2 regions of the Caballeronia sp. PC1 genome follow, and region 2 is predicted to be linked to the other one. Evidence: riboswitches for the same ligand, from Rfam matches in the RefSeq annotation. Region 2 holds a riboswitch; the other holds the start of a gene.
What was found. Region 2 has a riboswitch for FMN ahead of ribB (3,4-dihydroxy-2-butanone-4-phosphate synthase). Riboswitches for the same ligand answer to the same signal wherever they lie in the genome.
Positions count from the first base shown of each region.

Region 1: linked by a shared signal. The riboswitch ahead of LY284_RS29510 (6,7-dimethyl-8-ribityllumazine synthase) and the one ahead of ribB (3,4-dihydroxy-2-butanone-4-phosphate synthase) in region 2 are both predicted to bind FMN.

Region 1 is NZ_JAJUBH010000003.1:1,068,804-1,072,577, reverse strand. Features, by position in the region: gene LY284_RS29515 (beta-propeller fold lactonase family protein) at 1-718, shown strand, start outside; gene LY284_RS29510 (6,7-dimethyl-8-ribityllumazine synthase) at 847-1,344, opposite strand; FMN riboswitch at 1,445-1,610, opposite strand; gene LY284_RS29505 (acyloxyacyl hydrolase) at 1,974-2,537, opposite strand; gene LY284_RS29500 (hypothetical protein) at 3,037-3,405, shown strand; gene LY284_RS29495 (sensor domain-containing diguanylate cyclase) at 3,475-3,774, opposite strand, start outside.
Region 2 is NZ_JAJUBH010000001.1:2,171,191-2,174,964, forward strand. Features, by position in the region: gene glpK (glycerol kinase GlpK) at 1-822, shown strand, start outside; FMN riboswitch at 939-1,102, shown strand; gene ribB (3,4-dihydroxy-2-butanone-4-phosphate synthase) at 1,248-1,997, shown strand; gene LY284_RS10440 (HAD family phosphatase) at 2,013-2,699, opposite strand; gene LY284_RS10445 (MFS transporter) at 2,737-3,774, opposite strand, start outside.

The sequences.
Region 1 (3,774 bases), on a different contig from region 2:
TGGCGCCTATCGCGTCGGGTCCGATGGGAAACTCACATCACTCGCCCAGTACACCGTCGCTGTGCAAGATGCCCTTCCAACCCAAGTCGCCGTCAGCCCCGACGGGAAGTTTGTTGTCGTCAATGGGTTCCTGAAGACCGTCACTCCTGTCACGCCATTGAACATGCTTCTCGCCTATCCGATCAACAATGATGGAACGCTGGGACAGCCGGTCAGTAGTAAGTCAGCGGGGGTCGGGCCGTTCGGTGGCCGATTCGGTTCCGGCGCGCTGGCAGCCGCCTACATCGTCACAGAGGCAGCCGGAGGCACGGCCAGTTCATATTCGCTTTCCTCATCGGGAAGCTTTTCGACGCTAAGTGGACCTATCGCTGTCACCGGCCAACAAGCGCCGTGCTGGATTGCTCTGACGCCGGACAACAAGTTTGCCTACGTTGGCAACGGTAGTGGCGCGGTGTCGCTTTTCTCTCTCGACACTACCGGTAAGCTGACACTCGTCAACGCAGCGGTTGCGACAGAAACGGCAGTTGCAGGTCAAGCTTCCGCATTCGCTAACGACTCTTGGATTAGTCCGGACGGCAAATACCTATATCAGGACTATGCCGGCGACGACAAAATCGTGTCATACGCGATCGGACCCAACGGCACACTGACGAAGCTCGTTGAGCAACCTGCCAACACAGTGTCGAAGATCAGCCTCCAAGGTCTTACCGGTACTTGATTTCGCCGTGCTTTAGACGAGACCCGCGCCAACCGCGAAATTATTTCGCGAGATGTGCGAGCCTCGCCCTTGGGAAAGTGGCCCAACGCCGGGCCACTTTAAATCGCGTGTTCTTCAACTGACCGACGTCAAACTGGCAAGGCGCTCAGTTTGACCACCGTATCTGCGCACGCATGCGCGGCCTCGGCGCCCTTGACCACAAAATGTTCTGCAAAAAAGCTGATATGTTCTACGCCGCCGTGGAAATGATGGGGCGTCAGAACCGCAGAGAACACCGGCGTGCCCGTTTCGAGTTGCACTTGCATCAGCCCGTTGATAACTGCCGTCGCAACAAAATCATGCCGATAGATACCACCGTCGACAACAAGCCCTGCCGCGACGATGCCCGCGTAACGCCCACTTTGCGCCAACCGCTTGGCATGGAGCGGGATTTCAAATGCGCCCGGCACCTCAAAGAGTTCAATGTCTTCCAGATCAAAGCCCTTCTTGACCAACGACTCGACAAATGAGGCCTTGCATTGATCGACGATGTCTCGATGCCAGCAGGCTTGGACAAATGCGATACGGGGACGCTGAGAACCAGCGGAAGAGACTACGTCTGCTTCGATAGGGTTGGAGCTATTCATGAGCCTATGCCTGTTAGTGTGAACAGGGCGAAGGACAGCGAATGAAAACTAGGCGCGAACATGCGCACACATGCGCGAGCGCGCCTAATCTAACTAGCTATCCTGTTCTCTTTCATCCGGACTATACCGTCGGCCCCGGGATCTAACCGAGTCTGCTGACCCTATCGAACAAGCGATCATTCGATAAGCGCTCGCGGGCTACATCCCTTGGCAATTGCTGGATGATTACCGCCGGTGGGGAATCTCACCCCGCCCCGAGAACATGCTCTTCATGACATGAAGAACGAGGTGTACGGTACCACGAATCTACAATAAAAAACGCGCCCCAATTCTCACGCCTGGTGAGTGAAAGAGAGAGAATGACGCATTCGTTCCACGCACACCGTTCTCACTCGTGCGACAAAGCATGATTTGCATAAGCAATGAGAAAACGATTGCCAGACCGACTGCGATAACCGCGTGTAACGTCTCGGCCCAACAGCAGGAAGGCTTGGGGCGGAATGGCGCAAAGAGCGCAACTTATCTTCCAAACCAATTATTGGCACCGCTTCGCTCGAGGAGACGGCACGTGGACGACACCTCGCGACTTCCTGTTCGCATATTCAGAACGATGCGTTCGTGTTTTCTGATCAGAAATTGTATTGCAGATAAATCTGTTCAAAATTGATGCCAGGGTTCGGCTCTTTGATGCTCGCGTTCGATAGATGCTGAAAGCGGAACCCGGCCTGGTAGCTCTGCTTCTGCCCGAAGATCATGCCGACGCCAACCATATCGGCAAACTGGAAACCAGTCGATAGCGTGTAGTCTTGCGTTATTCGAGCATGCGACAGCACTCTCACGCCGACTCCGGCCTCAACGAATGGTCGGAAGTAGCCGGAACTCTTTATGAACCTCAGAACTGGAGTAAGGCCAAACTCCCACACGTTCGAATTCACAGCGTTGCTCTCGGTCGTATGCCAGTAGCCGATGTGCCCTTCACCGACGAGCGTGAAATGAAATCCACTAACTTCCCACCAAGTCAGGTTCGGATCCCACACAACCCCAACATCAGCCTTCTTGAAGTCGTGATTGGCTACGCCACCTGCGATCTGCAAACCCCAACGATCGGCATATGCTGACGTCGTGCCGAGGCTGAGTGCGACTGCGAGAGCGCTACGGAAGATTTTGTCACGCCAGAATGTTTTAGTTTGCATGAGCGTACTGAGGACGTTAGCGGCGGCCTTAGCCGAAGAAATGTCGAGCGATTGTAGTGCTACCCAGCTAACGTTGCATGGATCGCCATTCCTCAACCTACCATTACCATATCCAATCCCGTCTATCCAAATAGGATCGAGGTGGTAGTGATGCGCAAGGATGCTCCCGCCGCCCACTGAGACGTGCGAGTAGCCAAATCGAACTTCTGCTGACGGAGTCTTCGCTATTTGTTTAGTTGCTATGGAGAAACAAACTTACTAAACTCCCTACGCCGCTCATCTCAATTTACGCGAGTGGTTCTGTAATGTCGTATTTGAGCGCCGTACACGTTAAGGTCGGCATCGATTAGTGGCTTCAAAAACTATCAAAGCGGAAAGCGCCCGTTGGCAGTCGACGGCACTGAACCGGAAATCGGCCATGGCAATGAAATCCAAAGCGTCGTCCTCAATTCGACCTCCCCTAACACACTCCGAGATAGCCGATGGAAAGCGACGAAGCATGTTTGAGGTCGTGGCCGCCATCATCGCCTACCTTGCTTTCACCTCAGCAGTAGCGATTGCTGCGGTCAAGACTGACTCTCAGGCGCCCGCCTTTGCAGCCATCGCTACGGTGTTCGTGCTCGCGGGAATTTTGATGGTCAGCTTCGTGTTTCACAGGCTCGACAGGTACACCCCTGTGTCCGAGTGCGGTGTAAAAGAAATTGACGAAATTGCACGCCGCTGTCGGCAATGCGGAGAATACAAACTACGAGTCGTTGCCATGGGCCGCCCATTGCTTGGAGAGGATCTGCGGATCCTGTCTCAATTCCTACACGGGAAGACTTACGGCGACATTGATTCAAGTACGGACCCGGATGGCGCTGATTGAAAGGTCGTTGGCACGAATCCGCGGCGAACCTTATATAACACTGCTATTTGCACGACCATGCTAGGCGTATTAGTGTGTCTGAGCAGGCGGCATATATTTCTCTGAGATGCCTCTCATGTCTGCCTCTATGTCGATAACCCGGTTTCGCCCGGATGCCTTCGCTCGGTACAGGCCGGCATCCGCCGCGCCAAGAATACCCTTGGGCGATTTATCGAATATTGACGTCCAAGCGGCATGACCGATCGAAACTGTAATTGGCGCAGAGCATTGGGATGTGGACGGGAGCGAGGCGACCCTTTCGCGGATGTCCTCCGCGACACTCATTGCCGCCTTGGAAGAATGTCCAGGAAGCACGACGACAAACTCTTC
Region 2 (3,774 bases):
GCGACGCAAGGCACGGTGTTCGCCGCGGACATCCCGCTTGCGTCGCTTGCCGGCGATCAGCACGCGGCGCTCTTCGGCCAGATGTGCACGGACTCCGGCATGGTGAAGAACACCTACGGCACGGGGTGCTTTCTCGTCATGAACACCGGCGAGAAGCCGATCGAGTCGCGCAACAACCTCGTCACGACGATCGCGTGGCAGATCGGCGATCGGGTGAACTATGCGCTCGAAGGCAGCATCTTTATCGCGGGCGCCGTCGTGCAATGGCTGCGCGACGGGCTCGGCATCATCCGCCGCGCGAGCGAAATAGAAACGCTCGCGCGCGGCGTGCCGAATAGCGACGGCGTCTATTTCGTGCCCGCGTTCGCCGGACTCGGCGCGCCGCACTGGAACGCGCGCGCCCGCGGCTCGCTGTTCGGCGTCACGCGCGGCACCACGTCAAGCCATGTCGCGCGCGCGGCGCTCGATTCGATCGCGTATCAATCGCTCGACGTGCTGAAGGCAATGGAGGCGGACTCGGGCATGCGGATCGGCGAATTGCGCGTCGATGGCGGCGCCTGCGCGAACGATCTGCTGATGCAGTTTCAGGCGGACCTGCTCGGCGTCGATGTGGCGCGCCCGCGCGTCGCCGAGACGACCGCGCTCGGCGCGGCCTATCTCGCGGGGCTCGCGGTCGGCTACTGGAAAGATATCGACGAACTGAAGGCGCAATGGCAGCTCGCACGGCGTTTCGCGCCGTCGATGCCCGCACGCGAGATCGAGTCGTGTCTCGCCGGGTGGCAGCGCGCGGTCAACGCGGCGAAGGCCTGGGCGGATAGCTGAGGGCCGAATCGCATATGTCGCTTTGCGCAAAGCATATGACGCATGCGGCGGTGCAAAAAACCGGCGCGTGCGGTATCCTAAAAAAGCTGACGGGTCATTCGGCCCGAAGGCATTCAGTACGTCTTCAGGGCGGGGTGCAATTCCCCACCGGCGGTATGTGGCGAGGCTTCGCGGCCGGACCATGAGCCCGCGAGCGCCCGCGCCGGCACCATGCGCGGGGTCAGCAGATCTGGTGAGACGCCAGAGCCGACGGTCATAGTCCGGATGAGAGAAGATGTGCAGATGGTCATGTTCGTTCCCCGTCGCGATCCATCCATCGCGTCTATCCGGACGACGCCGCTCCAGCGTCGCCGTGGGGTGCCGTTCTGTCTGTTTGCAATGCCCTGAAACGTTTTTCGCTTAATTTTTGCGCGAGAGCGTTTCACATGTCCCAGACCCAAGCCACCAGCAGCCTGTCGTTCGCCGCACCCGCCGTCATCGCCGATGACGCCTCCGCCGATCTCCCGCAACTCGCATCGTTCGATATTCCGTCGCGCATCGCCGTCGCGCTCGACGCCATGCGCGAAGGCCGCCCCGTCGTGTTGCAGGACGACGACGATCGCGAGAACGAAGCCGATCTGATCGTCGCCGCCGAAAAGCTCACCGACGCCACGATGGCGCTTCTGATCCGCGAATGCAGCGGCATCGTGTGCCTGTGCCTGCCCGACGAAAAAGTGCGCGCGCTCGAACTCCCGCCGATGGCCGCCGCCAATGGCAGCCGCTACGGCACCGCGTTCACCGTGTCGATCGAAGCGCGCGAAGGCGTGACCACGGGCGTGTCGGCAACCGATCGCGTGACGACCATTCGCGCGGCCATCGCCGATCACGCGAAGCCGGGCGATATCGTCCGTCCCGGTCACGTCTTCCCGCTTCGCGCGATGCCGGGCGGCGTGCTCGCGCGGCGCGGCCACACGGAAGGCACGGTCGATCTGGCCGTCCTCGCCGGCCTCAAGCCCGCAGGCGTTTTGTGCGAACTGATGAACGCCGACGGCACGATGACGCGCGGCGCGCAAGTCGAGCGCTTCGCGAAGGAACACGGCCTGCCGATGCTGACCATCGCGGAACTGGTCGAATTCCGCGCGGCGCTGGCGGCCGCGCGTGAATCGGCTGTCGAAGCGGTCGAAGAAGTGGCGTAAGAAGCGGCTTAAAAATCAGGACAGCACGTCGCCGAAATCCCCGCGCACGCCCGCCGCGACGAGCGCGGGCAGTTCGTTCATGTGCTCCATGATCCGCGTGATGCCGGTTTCGCGCAGCACCTGAGCGTAGCCGGACGGAATATGGCTCGCGCCGACGAACGCGATGGTTTTCATGCCCGCCGCGCGCGCCGCCGTCAGTCCGGCGACGCTGTCCTCCACGACGAGGCAGCGCGCCGGATCGACTTCAAGCGTGCGCGCCGCGAGCAGATAGACATCCGGATAAGGCTTCGGCCGCTCGACCTGCTGCGCGCTGAACACCCGCGCGCCGACGATCTCGGCCAGCCCCGCACGCCGCACCGACGCGCGCACGCGCTCCATCCGGCTGTTCGACACGACCGCGACCGGCAGGCCGCAGCCTTCCAGCGCGGCGCGCACGCCCGCGATCGGTCCGACCGAGCGCGCAAGCTCCACGGAGACGCGCGCCTCGATCGTATCGACGAAATTCGGCGGCATGGCAATGCCGAACCGGGTCTCCAGATGCGCGAGAAAGCGCGACGTTTGCTGCCCGAAAGCCGTCTTGACGACCGGTTTGAAGTCGATGCCGGGAAACGTCTCGGTAAGGACGTCCAGCATTACGCGATCCGCGATGACTTCGCTATCGACGAGCACGCCGTCGCAATCGCAGATGAGATGATCGATCATGTTGGCTCGGATTACGTTGAGCCAACATGATAAGCGCTCAGCAGGCGTCGGCCGCTTTTACTTCGGATGTAATGCGCGGCGCGTCCAGCCGCGCGGCCCAGAACGTCACGCCGAGCGCGGCCAGCGCGACGAGCGCCGCAGCCCACGGCAGCGCATCGAGCGCATGGCCGTGCGTCAGCACCGCGCCGCCGAGCCACGCGCCGCCGGCATTGCCCACGTTGAATGCACCGATATTGAGCGTCGAAGCGAGATTCGGCGCGTCTTTCGCTTTCTCGACGACGCGCGTCTGCAGCGGCGGCACCGTCGCGAACGCCGCGATGCCCCATACGAAAATCGTGACGATCGCGCCGATCTGGCTGTGACTCGTCTTCGCGAACACCGCCATGACGATGGCGAGCGCGACGAGAATGCCCATCAGCGAGGGCATCAGCGCGCGGTCGGCGAGTCTGCCGCCGATCGTATTGCCGATCGTCAGACCGGCGCCGAACAGCACCAGAATCAGCGTGACCGCGCGCGGCGAGAAGCCGCCGACCTGTTCGAGAATCGGCGCGATATAGGTGAACACGACGAACACGCCGCCGAAGCCGAGCACCGTCATCGTCAATGCGAGCCAGACTTGCGGGTCGCGCAGCACACGCACTTCCCGGCCCAGGCCGCTCGGCGCGGCGTCGTGCCGGTTCGGCACCAGCGCCGTGACGCCGAGCGCCGCGAGCACGCCGAGGCCCGCGACGATCCAGAACGTCGCGCGCCAGCCCAGTTCCTGACCGATGAACGTGCCGAACGGCACGCCCAGCACATTCGCGAGCGTGAGCCCGGTGAACATCAGCGCGATGGCGCTCGCACGCTTGTCCGCCGGCACGAGCGACGCGGCCACGACCGCGCCGATGCCGAAGAACGAGCCGTGCGCGAACGAGGTCACGACGCGCGCGACCATCAGCAATCCGTAGCCCGGCGCGACCGCGCACAACACGTTGCCGACGATGAACACGGCCATCAGCAGTTGCAGCGCGAGCTTGCGCGGCATTCTGGCGGTGAGCACGGCGAGCAGCGGCGCGCCGACCGCGACGCCAAGCGC